One region of the Stenotrophomonas sp. YJH_SMC_46 genome, then DNA from elsewhere that is predicted to be linked to it. Evidence: riboswitches for the same ligand, from Rfam matches in the RefSeq annotation. Region 1 holds a riboswitch; the other holds the start of a gene.
The links. A riboswitch is a leader RNA that binds a small molecule or an ion and turns the genes downstream of it on or off. The one in region 1 is predicted to bind glycine.

Region 1 (10,535 bases):
GGCGCATCGTTGCCGAAGGAACGTCCCTGCAGGTAGCGCCAACCCAGCGCAGCGGCCAGCAGCACCGCCACGGTTACCAGCAGGATCAGCGGACCACGCCAGCGCGGCTTGGCGCCCGTACGACGGCGCTTGCCATGGGCGGCCGCGCGCTCGTCCCGCTGCGGTGCTCGCCAGCTGGAGGTCGGCGCTTCATTGTGGGCGGCGGGTGCCGCCGGCTGCTGAAGCTGCTGCAGGCGCGTGGCCGGCAGTTCACGGATACGCGCCTGTACCTGTTCGGCCAACTGGCGCCAGGCCGCGGCATCGGGCTGGCCCTGGGCATCGCGCGGGCAGGCATCGGCCAGCAGGTGCTGGTAGCCGGCCTCGTCCTGGTCGAGCACGCGCGTGGCGATGCTCTCGTCCAGGCTGCCGCCTACCCGCAGCAGCAGCGCCAGGCGCGGCAGCGGCGACATCGCAGCCAGCGCGGCCAACGGTGGCGCCCATTGGCCACCCACCGGCTCGCGCAGGGCCTGGCGCTGGCCCAGCAGGGTCCAGAAGCGGGTCGGCCACTGCGCCATCGGCAGGTCGCTGGCAACGGCCGCGAACGCGCGCATCACTGCCACCAGGGTCTGTTCGGCGCGCGCGGCATCGCCGCACTGCAGCTCAGCCACCACCAGGGCGCGGCGCTCGACGCCACGCAGGAACGCCGACAGCGCGCCGGCCGCGGTCGAGGAAACAGGGGCGGGCACAGCCGTCATCGGTCACTCCAAAGGTCTGGGGGAATGATAGCGGCAGGCAATCGACGCCCGTAGGACTTGCGCCCACGGATACTTCGTGCTGCAGGTTGTGCACAGCACCACGCTCCCGGCGCGGGAAACTGCGGCAAGCAGCTGAATTCACTCTGTTTCAGCAATGTTTCACACTTAAACTGTTGATTTTGAATAGTTTTTAAGTGTGGCTATTTTTTGACCAACCCAAGCGTGAGCTCGTCGCCATCGGCCTCCTGCGTTCCCGTCGACCGGTAACGCACAACGTTATCCACAGAACATGTGGATAAGCCTGAATCTCCAATGGACACCGATATTTAGGTGACATTTATGATTCAACGGGCGCCGCTCCGCCGTCTCCCACCCCGCCATTCGCGCGCGCATGGCCCGGTACACTGGCCCGATGCTTTCACCGATTCCGACCCTGCAGGTCGCCCTGCCCGTCCCCCTGCCCCGTCTGTTCGACTACCTGTCGCCGGAGGGCGATGGCCCCACGGTTGCGGTCGGCTGCCGCCTGAAGGTGCCGTTCGGCAACCGCGAGCTGGTCGGGGTGGTGGTGGGGCACGGCCAGACCGACGACGGCCAGGGACTGCGCCAGGCGTTGGCCTGGTGCGACCCGCAGCCGCTGCTGCAGGGGGAGCTGTGGCAGAGCCTGCAATGGCTGGCGCGTTACACCCACGCACCGCTGGGCGAGGTACTGAGCACCGCCCTGCCAGGACCGCTGCGTCATGGCGAAGCCCTGCCCGACACCCACCACTGGGGCTGGCAGTTGACCCCCGAAGGCCATGCCCAGCGCGGGAAGCTGCGCGCCGGCAGCCGCCCGCGGCAGTTGGCCGAACTGCTGGCCGGGGCCGTGGTGGATGAGGATGTACTGGGCGAACGCATGGAGGACTGGCGCACCGCCGCGCGCAGCCTGGCCAAGCGTGCGCTGGCAGAGCGCGTGGCGATGACGGTGGCACCGCAGCATGCGCAGCCGCTGCCCGGCCCCACCCTCAACCCGGACCAGGCCGAAGCGGTGGCCGCCATCAACGCCGCCGAAGGCTTCCAGCCCTTCCTGCTGGATGGCGTGACCGGCAGCGGCAAGACCGAGGTGTACCTGCAGGCCATCATCCACTGCCTGGCGCAGGGCAGGCAGGCGCTGGTGCTGGTGCCGGAAATCGGTCTGACCCCGCAGACCCTGGCACGCTTCCGCGGCCGCCTTGGCATCGCCGTGCACGCATTGCATTCGGGGTTGAACGACAACGAGCGCGCGCGCGTCTGGGCTGCGGCTTCGCGCGGCGAGGCACGGGTCATCGTCGGCACCCGCTCGGCGGTGTTCACGCCATTGCCGCAGGCCGGGCTGCTGATCATCGACGAGGAACACGACGGCAGCTACAAGCAGCAGGACGGCATCCGCTATCACGCGCGCGATTTCGCTCTGGTCCGGGCCAAGGCGCTCGGCATTCCGGTGCTGCTCGGCAGTGCCACGCCTTCGCTGGAAACGCTGCATAACGCCTACGCCGGGCGCTACACCCACCTGCGCCTGAAGCAGCGTGCCGGTGATGCGCGGCCACCGCGTGTGCGCATCCTCGATGTGCGCAAGCGGCCGCTGCACGATGGCCTCTCGGCTGATGTGCTGGCCGGCATCGACGAGCACCTGCAGCGCGGCCAGCAGGTGCTGGTGTTCAAGAACCGGCGTGGCTACGCGCCGGTACTGCTGTGCCACGACTGCGGCTGGACCGCACCGTGCAACCGCTGCGATGCACCGATGACCGTGCATGGCGGCGGCCGCCGCCTGCAGTGCCATCACTGCGGCGCGCGACAACCGGCACCGCTGGCATGCCCGGCCTGCGGCAGCCTGGCGCTGCAACCGCAGGGCATCGGCACCGAACGCCTGGAAGAGCATCTCACCGCGGCCTTCGCCGACGTCCCTGTGGTGCGCATCGACCGCGGCACCACGTCACGTCGCGATGCACTGGAACAGCAGCTGGCGAGACTGGGCGACCAGCCCGGCATCCTGGTCGGCACGCAGATACTGGCCAAGGGCCACGACCTGCCGAAGCTGACCCTGGTGGTGGTGGTGGGCATCGACGAAGGCCTGTTCTCCGCTGACTTCCGCGCCAGCGAGAAACTCGCGCAACAGCTGATCCAGGTGGCCGGTCGCGCCGGGCGCGCACGTGACCCCGGCGAGGTCTGGCTGCAGACCCATCACCCCGGGCATCCGTTGCTGGAAACCCTGGTCAGCGGTGGTTACCACCCGTTCGCACAGGCGGAGTTGAACCAGCGGGAAGCCGCAGGATTCCCGCCATTCGCGCACCTGGCGCTGATGCGCGCCGAAGCGCAGCACGTGGAGCATGCCAATGCGTTCCTGCTGGCCGCACGACAGTTGCTGGGCGAGCAGGACGTGGTCGAGGCCTACGGGCCGATGCCAGCACCGATGCCACGCCGCGCTGGCTACCAGCGTACGCAGCTGCTGCTGTCTGCCATGCAGCGGCCGCCACTGCATGGCGTGCTTTCGCAGCTGGTGCCACAGCTGTACGCGCTGCCGGAAGCACGCAAGGTGCGCTGGTCGCTGGATGTGGATCCAACGGACCTGTATTGATCCCGTAGAGCACTGCCGAGCATGGCTCGGCACTACCGTAGAGCCGAGCCATGCTCGGCTGCGTTTCAGCACCGGGCAGTGCTTACGTCAGCGGCGACATCACGCCGCGCTGGTAGGCCGGCCGCTCTCGCAGGCGGGCGTACCACTCGGCCAGGTGCGGCAGTTCCGGCCGCTGGATCGGCAGCTCGTACCAGGCGTAGATCAGCGAGCCCAGCGGAATGTCACCCATCGCGAACTTGTCGCCCGACAGCCACGGCTGTTTGGCCAGCGTGGCATCGGCCATCGCCAGGTAATCGCCGGCGCGCACGATCGCGGCATTGATCCGCGATTCGTCCCGGTCGGCCGGGGCGGTGCGCATGATGCCCCAGATCAGGTCGCTGTACAGCGGCGCCATCCGCGAGGTGCTCCAGTCCATCCACTTCTCGGCCTGGGCACGCTCCATCGGGTCTTCGGCGTACAGCGTGCCCAATGCGTAGCGTGCGCTCAGATAGCGCACGATGGCGTTCGATTCCCACAGCGGCAGGCCATGGTCTTCGATCACCGGCACCAGGCTATTGGGATTCATCGCCTGGTACTCCGGCGTCTGCGTGCCGCCGTGGCTGCCACCGACTTCGATGGATTCATACGGCAGGCCGATCTCCTCGGCGCACCACAGCACCTTGCGGACGTTACTGGAATTGCGGCGGCCCCAGATCTTCAACATGCGGGTTTTTCCTTGCTGGCAATGCGAGCGGCAACGATACGCCTGATCGGGTGGGGTGTGTGCGTGCCGGATGCGGGATCTTGCATCCAGCGTTGCCGGCCAGCGGCCGGCACTACCGGTTCTTCTTCGGCAGCGCGCGCACGTAGGATGACTTGCCGTCCTTCTTCAGCTCGAACAGCCCGATCGCTGCCAGCAGATCACTGAGCTTGCCGTAACCGTAGTTGCGCGGATCGAACGACGCCTGGTTGCCGATCTGGCTGCCAACCGGCCCCAGATGCGACCAGCCGTCCTCGCCCTCGGCCGAGGACACCGCGCGGCGCAGCATCTTCACCAGCCGGGTATCGCTGCGCATTTCCGCACCGCTCTTGCGTGGCCGGGCATCGTCGTTGGCCACAGGCTCGTTCGATGCCTGTTCGCTGGACGCCTGTTCGGTATCCGGCACGCTGGCATGGGTCTGGCCCAGTGCTTCCAGGTAGGTGAATTTCGAGCACGCGTTGACGAACGGCTCGGGCGTTTTCTTCTCGCCGAAGCCGTACACCTTCACGCCATCGGTCAGCAGGCGCATCACCATCGGAGTGAAATCGGCATCGCTGGAGACGATGGCGAAGCCATCAAGGTTGCGTGCGTACAGCAGGTCCATGGCATCGATCACCATCGCCATGTCCGAGGCATTCTTGCCCTTGCTGTAGGCAAACTGCTGGATCGGGCGGATCGCATATTCGTGCAGCACCGCTTCCCAGCCCTTCAACCGCGGGCTCTTCCAGTTGCCGTAGGCACGGCGCACGTTGGCCACGCCGTAGCGGGCGACTTCGGCCAGGACCTCGTCGATCTTCGAGGCCGGCGCATTGTCGGCGTCGATCAACAGGGCGATGCGCTTTTCCGGTTCGCTCATGGGCTCCTCACGGGCGGTTGCCTGAACCCGAGTATCGCCGATCCGGGCAGGCGCTGACGTGACAGGTGGCCGCCGTGCGAAGATGCCAGGCGCTTCCCCCGATGCCCCCACTGGAGTGAGTCGATGAGTCGCGAGCGCGTTCCCCACCTGGTCGTTGTCGGCGGCGGTTTTGCCGGTCTCTGGGCCACCCGTGCCCTGGCCCGCGAGCGCATACGCATCACCCTGGTCGACCGCCGCAACCATCACCTGTTCCAGCCGCTGCTGTACCAGGTGGCCACCGCCGGCCTGTCCGCACCGGATATCGCCGCACCGCTGCGCCACATCCTCGGCCACCAGCGCAATGTGGAAGTCCGCCTCGGCGAAGTGGTGGCCATCGACAAGCAGGCGCGGCAGATCCGCATGGCCGATGGCAGCACGCTGGACTACGACAGCCTGCTGCTGGCCACCGGTGCCACCCACGCCTACTTCGGCAACGACCAATGGGCCGATGATGCGCCCGGCCTGAAGACGCTGGACGATGCCATCGCGCTGCGCCGCAAGCTGCTGCTGGCGTTCGAGCGTGCCGAGGCCGAACCGGACCCGGCAAAGAAGGCGGCGTGGCTGAGTTTCGCCGTCGTCGGTGGTGGTCCCACCGGCGTCGAACTGGCCGGCACGCTGGCCGAGATCGCGCGCCACACGCTGCGCAACGAGTTCCGCCACATTGATCCGGCCAGTGCGAAAGTGCGGCTGATCGAGGCCGGGCCGCGCGTGCTGTCCTCGTTCCCGGAAGTGCTTTCGCTGAAGGCGCGCCGGCAGCTGGAAAAGCTGGGCGTGGAAGTGCTGACCGGCACCCCGGTGAGCGACATCGACAGCCAGGGCTTCACGCTCGGTGACCAGTTCGTGCCGGCACGCACGGTGGTGTGGGCCGCCGGTGTGGCCGCTTCACCGCTGGCGCGCACGCTGGAGGTGCCGCTGGACCGCGCCGGGCGCGTGCAGGTGCAACCCGACCTCACCCTGTCTGGCCACCCGGAACTGTTCGTGGCTGGCGATCTGGCCGCGCTGAACCAGGCCAATGGCAAGCCGGTGCCCGGCGTTGCCCCTGCCGCCAAGCAGATGGGCAAGTACGTGGCCGAGGTGATCCGCGCGCGCCTGCACGGCAAGCCCGAACCCGGCCCGTTCAAGTACGCGGACTACGGCAACCTGGCCACCATCGGCCGCATGGCCGCGATCGTGCACCTGGGCCGACTGCAGCTGTCGGGCGTGCTGGCGTGGTGGTTCTGGCTGGCCGCGCACGTGTTCTTCCTGATCGGCTTCCGCAACCGCATCGTGGTGCTGCTGAACTGGGCCGTGGCGTACTGGAGCTACCAGCGCAGCGCGCGCATCATCTTCGGTGATGACCGCGACGACCGGCGGCCGAAGCGGTAGGGCTGCACGCAGCGGGGTCGGATCCCTTTCCGCAGGAAAGGACTCTGACCCCGTCAACACCCTCCACGCATGGCGTCGGATCTACCGGTTCATCGGGGCACCGGACACCCACCGTTTCGCCCCGGTCCGGCAGAAGTCCTCCTTCCTCGCGGTGTCGGCAATCTGCGCGGTACTCCAATGCCGGGTGATCCAGATCGTCAATGCGGTACTACTGAGATGCCAGCGCAGCATGCCGCGCTGCGGTTGCCGCCACAGGTGGCGCCGGGCAATCCAGAAGGCCTCACGCTCAACTTCAGGCACCTTCTTCATCACGTCCTTGTCGAAGAACTGGGCGGTGAAGCGCCAGGGGTTCATCGCGTGGTATCCCTCCCGTGGCTCACTGCTGCACGCAGCCACACCACTGGGCACACGGTCGGCCGGCTTCGGCCGACCGCCTGCCAATGCCAGCCCGAGCAGGTACAGCAGGCCAGGCAACAGCGCGATGCCGGCGACCAGCACGACGACGGAGATCCATGCTTTGCCGGCGGCGCGCATCGTTCACGGCGCCTTCGGTTTCGGGTACCACAGCGACGACAATGACCGACGGTCGTGCTGAAAAGCAAAGGTGGACATCCGGGTCTCCAGCGCTTGGCGCGGAGCGATCATCGCATGGCCCGGCAGCCCATCCACGCATGGCGTGAATCTACAGAACCCGGAGCCGAGCGTGGGCTCGGCTCTACAGAAGCGCAGGATCCGGGGCCTGCAGCCAGGCCAGCTTGCGTTCGCGCGGCTGCTGCTTGAGCTGCCATTCGGCCCGTGACGCGGCGGCCCGGTCCGGGTACTGGCGCACGGCCAGCACGCGCAGCGGCGGGCGGGCCCGGGTGTAGCGCGCGCCCTTGCCGGCCTGGTGGGCGGCGAAACGCGCATCCACATCTGTGCTGATGCCCGCGTAGTAGCTCCCGTCGCGGCATTCGAGCAGATACAGGAACCAGGGGCGGAGGGACGGGGCCATGCCCGGATTATGCCGTGCTGCACTGCAGCGGATATACTGGCGCCCGAATGCAGGAGAGAGGCGCCGCGCTGGCGCCCGCCGAAGGCGCAGGCTCCCATGATCGCTCAGGCCGGTGGGCTGGAATCCCACCAACCATGCATTCGACTCGCCGAGCTGGAGAGAGGTCACCGGGCACGCCCGGGACGATCCGCCGAAGGGGCACGCGGCCTACGCCGCTGAACTCTCAGGCAAAAGGACAGCGGGAGCGGCACCGGTCATCGTCATCCCGTCATTGCGCAGGCAGTGGCGGTAGTCGCGCATGGCCGGCCCCACCGCGCCCGGAGCCTGTCCCATGCTGCTGTCCATCATCTACCTGATTGCCATTTCCGCCGAGGCCATGACTGGCGCACTGTCCGCAGGCCGCCGCCGCATGGACCTGTTCGGCGTGGTCATGATCGCCTGCGTCACCGCCCTCGGCGGCGGATCACTGCGCGACATCCTGCTCGGCCACTATCCGCTGGGCTGGGTGAAGCATCCCGAGTACCTGGGCTTCACCGTATGCGCGGCGCTGATCGCCACCTGGGTGGCACGTTGGATGCACCACTTCCGCCGCACCTTCCTGGTACTCGACGGCCTGGGCCTGATCGCCTTCACCCTGATCGGCTGCTCGATCGCGCGCGAAGCCGGCCATGCGATGCCGATCGTGCTGATCGCCGGCATGCTGACCGGCGCGTTCGGCGGCGTGCTGCGCGACATCCTCTGCAACGAGGTACCACTCATCTTCCAGAAGGAGCTGTACGCGATCATCGCGCTGCTGACCGGCGCGGCCTACCTGTTGCTGCTGCACTGGGGCGTGGCCGACGCCACCGCGATCCTGTGCTGCCTCGGCGGCGGCTTCGCGCTGCGCCTGCTGGCGATCCACTACCGCTGGGAAATGCCGAAATTCGTGTACCACGACGAAGTGCATTGAAGTTCGCGTTCTCCACGTCGCCCAGCGCTTGTTGCCGTGTTGCGTTGGGACGCTGTCTCCAGCGCCGCGGCGCCCATCTGGTCCCTCAGTGGCGGACCACGAATCCCCCCGAGCGCCCACTGGACGGCGCCCGCAGCTCTTCATCGAATGCATCCTTGATCGCGTTGATCGCCGCGCCGCGCTCCATCCCGCCACTCACGACCAGAGCATCTGCGACATGCTGGGCGACGTCTGCCAGGATGCGTCCCCACGCATGCTCCTCTCGAATGCCAGGACGATCGCCATACAGGCCAACGTTCAGCGAAGCATGCAATCCCCGTTCGGCAATCCACACGCGGATCATCTCGATGGAATCCTCATCGCGCTGTGCGGCTTCTGGAATGATCAGTTCTTTCATGGCTGCGGCCACCAAACAGGAAGTGGCATTGTGACGTGACCTGGAGCGTACGTGGAGCGGATCTTCTACAAAGCCCCGCGCTTCGCGGGCTCGACGCTACATGAAGGCCCCATCCATCGTTCTCACCACCCCGGCGATGTACCTGGCGCTGTCGCTCATGCGCAGCGCCAGGCGCATCGCCGGTGCAGATGGGCCGGTCTCCAACTCCGACCGGCCCTGATCGCGGCCGCACCCCCGCAGGCGCTGGCCGCCATCCACACACGTGCCGCACTCAAGCGGCTTCGGACACCTTTACGTCGCGACGGGCACGCACGGCCGCAGCCAGTCGCTCCAGCACCGTCACCGTGGTATCCCAGTCGATGCAGCCATCGGTGATGCTCTGGCCGTAGACCAGCGGCTGGCCTTCCACCAGTTCCTGGCGGCCACCGACCAGATGGCTCTCGATCATCACACCCACGATGCGCTGTTCGCCGTCTTCCAGCTGAACGGCGATGTCGTCGATCACCTTCGGCTGGTTCTCCGGATTCTTCAGGCTGTTGGCATGGCTGGCGTCGATCATCAGGCGCGCTGGCAGCTTGGCCTTGGCCAGCACCTGGCAGGCCTCGGCAACACTGCCTGCGTCGTAGTTCGGCTGCTTGCCGCCGCGCAGGATCACATGGCAGTCGGGGTTGCCGGTGGTCGACACGATGGCGGTGCCGCCCTGCTTGGTGACCGACAGGAAGTGATGCGGATTGGACGCAGCACCCACCGCGTCAGCGGCGATCTTCACGTTGCCATCGGTGCCATTCTTGAAGCCGACCGGGCACGACAACCCCGAGGCCAACTCGCGATGCACCTGGCTTTCAGTGGTGCGTGCGCCGATCGCGCCCCATGCCACCAGGTCGGCGATGTACTGCGGCGAGATCACGTCAAGGAACTCGACACCGGCCGGCAGGCCCAGCTTGTTGATGTCGCGCAGCAGGCCGCGTGCGATGCGCAGGCCCTTGTCGATCCTGAAGCTGCCGTCCAGGTCCGGATCGTTGATCAGGCCCTTCCAGCCCACCGTGGTGCGCGGCTTCTCGAAGTACACGCGCATGACGATTTCCAGCTCGCCGGCCAGCGCATCGCGCAACGGCTTCAGGCGATGCGCGTACTCGATGGCGGCTTTCGGGTCGTGGATCGAGCACGGGCCAACCACCACCGCCAGACGGTCGTCGCGGCCGTGCAGGATCTGGTGCAGGGCCGCGCGCGAGGCGCTGACGGTGTCGGAGGCTTCGTCATCGCAGGGCAGCATCGCCAGCAGCTGGGCAGGCGGTGTCAGCGGTTCGATGGTGCGGATACGCAGGTCGTCGGTGTGCGGGGGCATTGCGGGAGATCTCCGGAACGTTGGGGGTCCCCAGCGTGGCGGCATGAAAAAAGCCGCCAGGTTCGCTGGCGGCTTTCGGGAATGCGTCTGAAGCTTTCTTCAGGGTGAGCGCAGTCCTTCCTCCGCCAGTGGCTTCGGAAAGTAATACCAGTAAAAACGGGTAGCGGCTGCGTTCATGGGATCTATTGATAGCACAGCTTTTTCGCAGTGCAAAATGTTTCATCCGCAACTGGGACGCTGCCCGAGCGCAGCGGCGGGCTATCGGCTGCCATGCACTTCAACGTCCAGCAGCAGGCCTTCGTGGATATCGGCCCAGCGCTCCAGCACCCGATCCAGCTCCTGCCGGGCCTCGTCCAGCTGCTCGGGGTTGAGCAGGGAGCGTGCGGTGTAGAGGTCGGAGACCAATCGACGCAGGGCCGATTCCGGGATGGCCACCGACGGGTTCTCCTGCCCCGGCAACTGCAATGCCGGGCACTCGCCAAGCGGACCGAACAGCGTGACCTCGAGCTTGCTCTGCATGATCAACGTCC
Region 2 (10,535 bases), on a different contig from region 1:
CCGCACATCTGCGCCGAGGCCGGGTTGGTGCCGTGCGCCGAATCCGGGATCAGGCAGATGTCGCGGTGGCCTTCGCCGCGCGAGCGGTGGTAGGCGCGGATCGCCAGCAGGCCGGCGTACTCGCCCTGTGCGCCGGAGTTCGGCTGCAGGCTGACCGCGTCGTAGCCGGTGCATTCGACCAGCATCGCTTCCAGCGAATCAATCAGTTCCTTGTAGCCCAGCGCCTGGTCGGCCGGCACCAGCGGGTGGATCTGCGAGAACTCCGGCCAGGTCACCGGGATCATCTCGGCGGTGGCGTTGAGCTTCATGGTGCACGAACCCAGCGGGATCATCGTGCGGTCCATCGCCAGGTCCTTGTCGGCCAGCGAACGCAGGTAGCGCAGCAGTTCGTGCTCGCTGTGGTGGGTGTTGAACACCGGATGGGTCAGGAACGCAGACTGGCGCAGCAGGCCGGCCGGCAGCGCGTCGGCGGTGCTTGCGTCCAGCGCATCGATGTCGGCCTGCGCGCCGAACACGGCGGCCAGCGCGACCACGTCGGCGCGGGTGGCGGTCTCGTCCAGGCTGATGCCGACCGAGTCGCTGTCGATCGCGCGCAGGTTGTAACCGGCGGCGCGTGCCTTGGCATGGATCTCATCGGCGTGCACGCCGGTGACGTGCAGGGTGTCGAAGAAGTCGCCACCGACCTGTACGCCGGCGTTGCGCAGTGCCGCAGCCAGGATGGCGGCCAGGCGGTGGGTGCGGCGGGCGATGCGGGTCAGGCCTTCCGGGCCATGGTAGACCGCATACATCGAGGCCATCACTGCCAGCAGCACCTGTGCGGTACAGATGTTGGAGGTGGCCTTCTCGCGGCGGATGTGCTGCTCACGGGTCTGCAGGGTCAGTCGGTATGCCGGGTTGCCCTGGGCATCGACCGAAACGCCGATCAGGCGGCCCGGCATCGAGCGCTTGTAGGCGTCACGGCAGGCCATGAAGGCGGCGTGCGGGCCACCGAAGCCGAACGGCACGCCGAAACGCTGGCTGTTGCCGACCACGATGTCCGCGCCCCATTCGCCCGGGGCAGCCAGCAGGGTCAGGGCCAGCAGGTCGGTGGCCACGGCCACCAGGCCGCCGCGTGCGTGCACGGCATCGACCAGCGCCTTGTAGTCACCGACCTGGCCGAAGGTGTCCGGGTACTGCAGCAGCAGGCCGAAGGCTTCTGCTTCCAGTGCCTCGGCCGGGGTGCCGACGCGCAGCACGATGCCCATGGGCTCGGCGCGGGTGCGCAGCAGTTCCAGGGTCTGCGGGTGCACGGCATCGTGCACGAAGAAGGTGTCCGACTTCGACTTGGCCGAACGCTTGGCCAGGGTCATCGCTTCGGCGGCGGCAGTGGCTTCGTCCAGCAGCGAGGCGTTGGCGATCTCCATACCGGTCAGGTCGGCGCACAGGGTCTGGAAGTTGATCAGCGCTTCCATGCGGCCCTGCGAGATTTCCGCCTGGTACGGGGTGTAGGCGGTGTACCAGGCCGGGTTTTCCAGGATGTTGCGCAGGATCACGTTCGGCGTGTGGGTACCGTAGTAGCCCTGGCCGATGAAGCTGCGCAGCACGGTGTTCTTGTCGGCGATCGCGCGGATCTTCGCCAGTGCCTGCACTTCGGTCATCGACTCCGGCAGCGCCAGCGGCGCCGGCGACTTGATCTTGGCCGGCACGATGGCATCGGTCATCGCATCCAGCGACGCGTGGCCGACGACGTCGAGCATCTGCGCGATCTCGGCATCGTTGGGGCCGATGTGACGCTCGACGAACGCATTGTGGTGCTCGAGCTCACGCAGGGAAGGGGTGTTCTGGGACATGGCGAAGGATCCGTCAGGAAAGGGCACACGCACGGGCACAAGCCGCCGGTCGGCGGTCTGCGGGGCGCCCCTCTGTCCTTTTGCCTGAGAGTTTGGAAGCGCGGAAAACCGCAGCTTCGTGCCCCTTCGGCGCCGGATCGAACCGGTCTCTCCAGAGTTCTGTTACGGGTGGTATCGGGCCTGAGCGATTACGGGCGTTGCGCCTTCGGCAGCGGTGTTCCGCTTCTCCCACCGTGTTGCCCGCGGATTATAGCCCGTTGCGGGCCCGCTGGCCGCCTCCCGGCACGGCCCCGCGGCTGAATGGCCGATGGCCCGGCCATGCGTTCTGTGCACCGCTGCATGGCATCGGGCGCAATCCCCACCTATGATGGGCGGATACCTGAATTCATCTGGCGCCCTCCCTGCAGACGGGGACCGGCGCCCGCCGTGCGTGCCGCGCATGGCCCTGCCGGACGCCTTTCCCATGACAGCCGCTGTTGCTCCCTCCACCCGCCGCATGGCCCTGCTGCTTGCCGGCCTGGCCATGTTCGGCCCGTTCTCGATCGACACCATCTTCCCCGCGTTCCCGCAGCTGGCGCAGCGCCTGTCGGTGGACGAGGTGGCGGTGCAGCAGACCATCAGCGTGTACCTGCTGTTCTATGGCCTGATGAGCCTGGCGCATGGCCCGCTGTCCGATGCGTGGGGGCGCAAGCGGGTGATCCTCGGTGGCCTGGTGGTGTTCGTCGGCGCCTCGGTCGGCTGTGCGCTGTCCACCGATCTGGCCACGCTGCTGGCGTTCCGCGCGCTGCAGGGCCTGTCGGCGGGTGTCGGCATGATCGTCGGCCGCGCGGTGATCCGCGATCTCTACCATGGCCACGACGCGCAGCGCCTGATGAGCCAGGTGTCGATGCTGTTCGGCATCGCCCCGGCCATCGCGCCGATCATCGGTGGCTGGATCCTGCTCAGTGGCGCCGGCTGGCCGCTGATTTTCTGGTTCCTGGTGGTGTTCGCGCTGGTCCTGCTGGCAGCCACTGCACGCTACCTGCCGGAGACCCATCCGGTCGAAGCGCGCGTGCCGTTGTCGCCGCACGCGTTGATGCGCGATTACGTGCGCATCGGTTTCAACCCGCGCTTCCTGCGCCTGGCGCTGGCCGGCAGCATCGGCTTCGGTGGCATCTTCCTGTACATCTCGTCGGCGCCGGTGTTCGTGATGCAGCACCTGCACCTGGGCGAGGGCGGTTTCGCCTGGTTGTTCATCCCCACCATCGGCGGCATGACCACCGGCTCGTTCCTGTCCGGGCGCATGGCCGGGCACACCACGCCCACCCGCCAGGTCGCCATCGGTTTCAGCCTGTGCGCGCTGTCGGCGCTGCTGAATGTCGGCTACGTGGCGCTGTCGCCGCAGTTCGTGTTGCCGTGGGCAGTGCTGCCGATCTTCCTGGGCGGCATGGGCATGGCGCTGATCTTCCCGATCCTGGCGCTGGCGGTGCTGGACATGTATCCGCACCAGCGCGGCCTGGCGTCGTCGCTGCAGGCCTTCGTGCAGCTGATGATCAGCACCGTGGTGGCCGGCGTGGTGTCGCCGTTGCTCAGTGCCAGCCCGCTGCACCTGGCGCTGGGCCAGGCCGCGTTCTTTGGCGCCGGCTTCGTGTTCTGGTACTGGGAGCACCGGCTTGAGCGCGCGGCGCAGGCAGCCTGCACGGGCGATTGAGCAGCGCGCAGGGGTAGGGCACGCCGCGATGCCCGTAACGCTTGCGGCGAGGAACGACCGGACTAGGCTGGGGACTCCAGCCAGCCGGTGCGTGGATGCACGACAGCCAGCCGATCCGATGTCGTTGCATGAGGTTCCCCCATGGCTGCGCAGCAGACCTACCGCCTGTTCGAGGTGGCGCTGAAGGAGCGCCGCGTTCTTTCTCCTTCCCTGGACCGCATGGTATTCACCGGTGCCGACGTGGCGCGGATGAAGACCGAAGGCCCGGACCAGCGCATCAAGGTGTTCTTCCCCTTGCCCGGCCAGGACGTGCCGCCGGTGCCCAGCGGCGAGGACTGGTACCCGCGCTACCGGGCGCTGCCGGACGACCAGCGTCCGCCCATGCGCACCTACACCATCCGCCACCTGCGCGCCGAGCAGGGCGAGGTCGACGTTGATTTCGTGCTTCATGGCGAGACCGGGCCGGCCTCGCGCTGGGCCATCCACGCGCGACCGGGCGACCGCGTAGTGCTGCTGGCCCCCGATGCCGACTGTGCCGACAGCAGCGAAGGCTGGGAATGGAAACCGCCGATGGGAGTCGGCCAGGTGCTGCTGGTGGCGGATGAAACCGCGCTGCCGGCGGTGGCCGGCATCCTCGAGGAACTGGCGGCCATGGTCGATCCGCCGCGCACGCTGGCGCTGCTGGAGGTGGCGCAGGCCGGTGATGCCGTGCACCTGAAGGCGCCCTCCAGCGCCGAGCTGGTCTGGCTGCCGCGCGGGCGGGCCGCCTACGGACAGCCGTTGCTGCAGGCGGTCCAGGCGCGGTTGGCAGCGGCCCCGGGCGCGGCTGCCGGCGATGCGCCGGATGAGATCGACGTCGATACGCAGATCCTCTGGGAGCAGGCCGATACCCGCGTGGCCGGACCGCTGTATGCCTGGGTGGCAGGCGAGGCGGCGGCGGTAATGGCGATCCGTCGCCACCTGGTCCGCGACTGCGGGCTGGACCGCCGCGCGATCACCTTCATGGGCTACTGGCGGCACGGCAAGGTGCTGGACTGACCGTGCTGGATCGAGCACGCGTGAAGCAGCGCTGCGGGCGGGGTGCGCTATCCTTGCGCCCCCCTTCGCAGCGGTACCGCACCATGTCCACCAGCTCCAAGACCCGCCGCGACCAGCGCCGTCGCCAGGAAAAACAGGCCGCCAACAAGGCCGCCGCGCAGGCGTCGCCGGTGGAGCCGCATGCCGAACTGCGCGACGCGCAGCGCACCCTGCTGGCCGGTGTCGTTCGCCGCGATGGCGAATGGGTGCTGGGCATGGATGGCCGCATCGCCGGCCACAGCGAGAGCGCTGCGCAGGTGCTGGCGCTGATCATGCAGGCCGGTGAGCTGCACGAACGCAATGGCACGCCGGTGCGCCTGATGTACTCCGACGCGCTGCGCGACGCCGCGTACGCCGAAGCGAAAGAGAAGGGCCAGACCTTCGAGGAGTTCAAGGCCGAGCTGGCCGCGGCGATGGCAGCGAAGAAGAACAGCTGATCCGCCGTGGGTAGCGCCGGGCCATGCCCGGCGAGCGCAGCGGTGCGATGAAGAGCCGCCGGGCATGGCCCGGCGCTACATCAGGGGCGGATCCTCGCGGACCCGCCCCTTTTCTCATTTCGCCGCCGGGGCCGCGTTGGTCTGCCAGCCGCACATCTGGCCTTCGTTCTGCTGCTTCAGCCACTCGTTGACCGGTGTGAAGTACTCGATCATCGGGCCGGCATCGAGCTTGTCGGTGCCGGTCAGCTCCTTCAGCGTGGCCTGCCACGGCTGGCTGGCACCCTTGCTCAGCATCGCCCAGTACTTCTGGCCGGCTTCCTTGTTGCCGTAGAAGGTGCACTCATGCAGCGGGCCCTTGTACCCCGAGGCGTCGCACAGGCCCTTGTAGAACTGGAACTGCAGGATGCGCGCCAGGAAGTAACGGGTGTACGGGGTGTTGCCCGGCACGTGATACTTCGCGCCCGGATCGAAGAATTCTTCGCCACGGCTGCTGGCCGGGGCCACGCCCTGGTACTTGGCCTTCAGGTCCCACCATGCCTTGTTGTAGTTGTCGGCGGTGATCGAGCCATCGAACACGCCCCAGCGCCAGCGGTCGATCATCAGTCCGAATGGCAGGAACGACACGCCCGACAGCGCCATGCGCATCTGGTTGTTGATGACCGCCTCGCGGCTTTCGGTCGGCGCGTCGACCAGGCCGATCGAGCTGAGGTACTTGGGCGTCATCGCCAGCACGATGGTGTCGCCGATCGCTTCATGGAAGCCGTCGTTGGCACCGCCCTGGAACAGCGGCGGCAGCGGGTTGTAGGCCAGGTCGTAATAGATGTGGCCCAGCTCGTGGTAGATGGTGGTGAAATTCTCTTCGTTCGGCTTGATGCACATCTTTGTGCGCACGTCGCCTTCCATGTTCATGTCCCAGGCGCTGGCGTGGCAGACCACGTCGCGGTCGTCAGGCTTGATGAACTGGGTTTTTTCCCAATACGACTGCGGCAGTGACGGCATGCCCAGCGACACGTAGAAGTCCTGCGCGCGCTCGGTCATCTGCTTGGCGGTGCGCAGTTCGGCTTCGCGCTGCGCCTTGTACTGGGCCGCCACACTGGCGTCCTTGCCGGCCTTGGCCAGCGCCGCGCTCAGGTTGGTCTGGTACTGCTTTTCCAGTGCAGCGGTGATGTCCAGGCTGCCGGCACCCGGGTATGGTTCCAGCTGGTCCCACAGGTTGGACCAGTCCTGCTGCCACATGTTGCCCAGCAGGTGCGCGGCGATCAGGCCATTGCCCACTTCGGCCTTGTCCTTGCCGTAGGTCTTGTCCAGCTTGGCGCGCGCATAGCAGTGCAGCTGTTCGTACATCGGCTTGACCTGTTCCCACAGGCGATCGGTTTCCGGGCCGATCTGCTCCGGCGGCATGTCATAGCCGCTGCGCCACATCTGGCCGGCATCGGTGAAGCCCATGCCCTTGGCGCCTTCGTTCACCAGGCCGACGAACTTCTGATAGTCGCCGCGCATGTTCTTGGTGGTGCTGTGCCAGCCCTGCCAGGCGTCGAGCTGCTTGTCGTAGTCGCGGCTGCGTGCCAGCACCTGCTCCAGCTCGCCCAGCTGCCGGCAGGAGTTCGGGTCGTTGGCATCGGTGCAGTACTTGCCGGCGCCATAGCTGCCTTCCATGCGGGTGGCGATCTGGGTCAGCTCGGCCAGTTTGGCCGGGTCGCGCGGCGCCGGCATCGAGGACATCAGCTTCAGCAGGTGGATCGCGCGCTTGCTGTCCTCGCTCATCGGCTTGCCGTCGAACTTGGCGGCCTGTTCGATCCAGCTGTTGAGCTGGGTCAACGAGCGTTCGTTGGCTTTGGCTGCGATGCGTTCGGAATCACTGTTGATGTAGGTGGAGGACAGCCATTGCGCCGAGGTCATCTCCGGGTAGGCGGCCTTGAACTCGGCATTGATGCGGGCCACGAACTGGTCGGCGGTTTCGCCGGCCGGGGCGCTGCTGCTGGCGGTATCGGTGCCTGGAGCAGCTTCCTTCTTGCAGGCGGCCAGGGCCAGCGTGGCGGCGGCGATTGCCGAGGCCAGCAGGAGATGACGGTGTTTCACGGGCGGTCCTTGGGTGGTGAACGACGGCCGAAGGCTAGTGGGCCGTCGCTGCCACCGCAAGTGGCGGAAGTCGGCCGGGCCGCGCCCGGCACCCGCAGAGGCTTTCAAGCAACGGCAAAGCCGAAGCAACAGCAACAGCGGACTATCCGTGGTTTGGCGGGGCGGGGCGGGTCCGGTTGCGGGGGGCGCCGTAAATCCGTCCATGGAGGCTCGGTCGCGCCATCCATGGCGCTCACGCCCCCGCAACCGGACCCACCCCGCCTTCGACAGATTTCCGCGACCTGTCATTGATCCACGCCATGCGTGGATGCTTTTCGAATTCAATTCGACTATTCGATTCCGATGGAAATTCATCCACGCATGGCGTGGATCTACCAGATCGGGACAATCTGTCAGAGGTGGAGCGGTGTCGGAGTGCGGGGTGTCAGCCGCATGGATGCGGCTGCCAAGCCTACATGGACGTACTTGCGGCGTCCCCGCATTCCGACACCGCCCCGCCAAGCCACGAATCGCCTGCTTCTGCTGTTGCCGTTGCTTGTGCAGTGGCCTCGGCGGGTGCAGGGCGCAGCCCTGCCGACAAACCCTCAACTCTCGCAGTTGGCGAACACGTCGCGGTCGCGCTCGTATAGCGAGGTCTTCACCTGCATCAGGCCCAGCACCGACGGGAACAGGTTGTCATGGTCGGTATATGCCGTCGAGCGCTTGCGCACGCATTGCAGGTCCAACCCGCGGCTGCTCGCGAAGCCCGGCGAGAACCACATCGTCATCGGTACCCGGGTCTGCTCGGCCGGGGCGATGGCGTAGGGCACGCCGTGCAGGAACAGGCCTTTTTCGCCCAGCGACTCGCCATGGTCGGACAGGTAGATCATCGCCGTGTCGTAGTCCTGCATGCCCTGCAGCGTGCCGATGGTCTTGCTCAGGAAGTGATCGGTGTACAGCACGGCATTGTCGTAGCTGTTGGTGATCTCTTCGCGCGAGCAGCGGCCGATGTCACGGGTGTCGCAGGTTGGCTTGAAGCGGGCAAAGGCGGCCGGATAACGCTCGAAGTACGCAGGGCCATGGTTGCCCAGCTGGTGCAGCACCACCACCCGGTCGCCGGGCCTGGCCCGCACCTGGGTGGCCAGGTCCTGCAGCAGGATCTCATCCATGCAGCGGCCATCGGCGCACAGGCCCGGCGTGGTGGCATCGGACAGCGACTGGAAGTCCAGGCCTTCGCACACGCCCTTGCAGCCGGACTGGTTGTCACGCCACAACGGCACGATGCCGGCGCGGTCCAGGACGTGCAGCAGCGACTGGTGCGCACGGATCTTCTTTTCGTCGTAGTCGTGACGACCCCATGGCGAGAACAGGCACGGTAGCGAAACCTCGGTGCTGGTGCCGCACGAGTGCATGTCCGGGAAATTGATCACGCTGGCCTGCGCCAGTTCCGGGGTGGTGTTGCGGCCACCGTTGAGCCCCCAGTTCTGCGCACGCACGGTCTCGCCCATGACGATCACCAGCAGGCGCGGCTTGCTGGCCGGCGCGCGCGGGGTGGCCTTGGCATCGGTACCGATCGGCAGCTTCGGCGCGCGCTGCACCGGATTGTCGCCACGCAATGCACGCGGCATGCCCAACAGGACATTGGCCGGTGTCGCGAGATAGCGCACTTCACGCTGGTTGCGCATCAGTGCCGAGACATCCTGGAACGAGATCAGGGCACCGCCGATGGCGGTCACTGCGGCCACCGCCAGGAAGCCCAGCCGCGACATCAGGCTGCGGCCCCAGCTGCGGCGGCGCAGCTGCACGCGCCACAGCACGATCATCGGCAGCACCGCAAGCAACAGCACCGGCCACAGCAGCGACACGGTCATCAGCTCGCGGCTTTCCTTGGGGTCGGTCGCCAGCACGTTGCGCAGCATGTCCGCATCCAGGTAGATGTGGTAGCGGCTCATGTAGTGCGCGGCGAATGCGGTCACCAGCAGCAGCAGGCTGATCACCACCTTGGCGTTCCAGCGCCAGACCAGGATGCCCAGCAGCACGCCGTGAGCGCCCAGCAGCAACAGCAGCAGTGAAAGCGCGTAGCGCAGGCTGCCTGGATGGCTGGCCATCGCGCTGTGCCAGAACAGGCCATTGCCGGCCACCGCGAAGAACAGGCTGGTCAGCGCGATCAGCGCTTCGGTGGACAGCTGCGGCCGCCAGTGGCGTAGACCCGCAAGGGCGGGGAGGCGGGCGGGCCGTTGGACCGATGCGCTCATGCGTTTGCCTCCTGGCGGTTGGCATGGTTCGGTTGACGGTGTGTCAGGACGCGCTTGACGATGAGATACAGGCCCAGCGAAAGCAACCAGCAGATCAATGCAGTGGCAACGTCATGCGAAAGGAAATGTGCACCGCGCAGCTGCTGGCTGATGCCGAACACCAGGCCGGCGCCGAGGCCGATCCACAACCCGGTCCAGCGCCACGACGGGCGCCATAGCAGGGCGAAATAGTACAGACACAGCCAGGCGTAGCCAGCACTGGCGTGACCGGCCGGGAAGCAGGCCTGCGCGGCCATGCCAGCGGGGCGCGCCGTGAAAAGCCCGATGAAAGGCTGGTGGCCACCGTAGCGCAGCAGGTCCCACGGGCATTCCATCGGCACCAGCGACTTCAGCAGGGAGATCGCGCCGGTGCCCAGTGCCATGGCAATCACGACATAAAGCAGCGCCCATTGCAGGGTGCGATCGCGACCCTTACGCCAGTGGTGGAAGCACAGCAGGATCACGACCAGCGCCGCCGCCGTGCTCAACCATTTGCCGGCCTTGTGCACGACGCTGCGGGTGATCCAGGCGTCCTGCAGCGCCCAGTGGCTGCCTTCAAGACGGAACAGGTGATCGGCCACCCATTGATCACCGCCGAAGTCCATCAGCAGCGTAAACAATGGCAGACCGATTGCGACAGGCAGCCAGAGGTGAGTTACGGCAAATCGAGACGCCAGTGGTGTCGCAAGCGGCGCTACCGAATCAAGGGGACGGACGGGCATGCTGGGGGAGGGCGGTTTGGGAATCCGCAGTCATGCTCGTCACCTGCATGTCGGAGAAGGGTCGGACGCCCGTTCGCACCGGGTTAATGATTCCCCGGCACGAGTCAACGTTCAGTCTTCTTCGGCGGTCGAGCCGGCCCGTTCGGCGTGGCATTGCGGGTCCCAGGCCGTACCGGGAAGCAGTTGCCAACGATTCCTGTTGGCCATGCCGATGTCGATCACTTTGGCCGGGTCCACGCAGGGACTCATTGCATCGTCCAGCACCAGCAGCCAGCGCTTGTCCGGCGCTTCGGCGAGCCAGGGGCCGGCATCGTGCCATTGCTCGGCCCAGGGCCGCTTGAAGCCGAACTCACGCACCGCGCGGTCGGCCTGCAGCAGGTTCTGCTCGCGCCAGGCGACCAGCGCCAGTTCGGCGTCCGGCCCGATCC

Region 2: it holds a riboswitch for glycine, as region 1 does, so the genes downstream of both, gcvP (aminomethyl-transferring glycine dehydrogenase) here and AC5P8C_RS06865 (trimeric intracellular cation channel family protein) in region 1, are expected to answer to the same signal.

The regions. Positions count from the first base shown of each region.
Region 1 covers NZ_JCAFTO010000002.1:398,305-408,839, reverse strand. Annotated here, with positions in the region: gene AC5P8C_RS06900 (hypothetical protein) at 1-734, opposite strand, end outside; gene AC5P8C_RS06895 (primosomal protein N') at 1,147-3,324, shown strand; gene AC5P8C_RS06890 (glutathione S-transferase family protein) at 3,407-4,027, opposite strand; gene AC5P8C_RS06885 (NYN domain-containing protein) at 4,140-4,919, opposite strand; gene AC5P8C_RS06880 (NAD(P)/FAD-dependent oxidoreductase) at 5,043-6,323, shown strand; gene AC5P8C_RS06875 (hypothetical protein) at 6,405-6,857, opposite strand; gene AC5P8C_RS06870 (GIY-YIG nuclease family protein) at 7,039-7,314, opposite strand; glycine riboswitch at 7,355-7,444, shown strand; glycine riboswitch at 7,458-7,561, shown strand; gene AC5P8C_RS06865 (trimeric intracellular cation channel family protein) at 7,646-8,263, shown strand; gene AC5P8C_RS06860 (DUF5076 domain-containing protein) at 8,349-8,660, opposite strand; gene AC5P8C_RS06855 (3-deoxy-7-phosphoheptulonate synthase) at 8,932-10,005, opposite strand; gene AC5P8C_RS06850 (hypothetical protein) at 10,264-10,524, opposite strand.
Region 2 covers NZ_JCAFTO010000007.1:23,321-33,855, reverse strand. Annotated here, with positions in the region: gene gcvP (aminomethyl-transferring glycine dehydrogenase) at 1-1,829, opposite strand, end outside; glycine riboswitch at 1,892-1,994, opposite strand; gene AC5P8C_RS19125 (multidrug effflux MFS transporter) at 2,293-3,519, shown strand; gene AC5P8C_RS19120 (siderophore-interacting protein) at 3,661-4,557, shown strand; gene AC5P8C_RS19115 (hypothetical protein) at 4,641-5,033, shown strand; gene AC5P8C_RS19110 (M2 family metallopeptidase) at 5,148-7,112, opposite strand; gene AC5P8C_RS19105 (phosphoethanolamine transferase) at 7,697-9,346, opposite strand; gene AC5P8C_RS19100 (phosphatase PAP2 family protein) at 9,343-10,107, opposite strand; gene AC5P8C_RS19095 (ArnT family glycosyltransferase) at 10,219-10,535, opposite strand, start outside.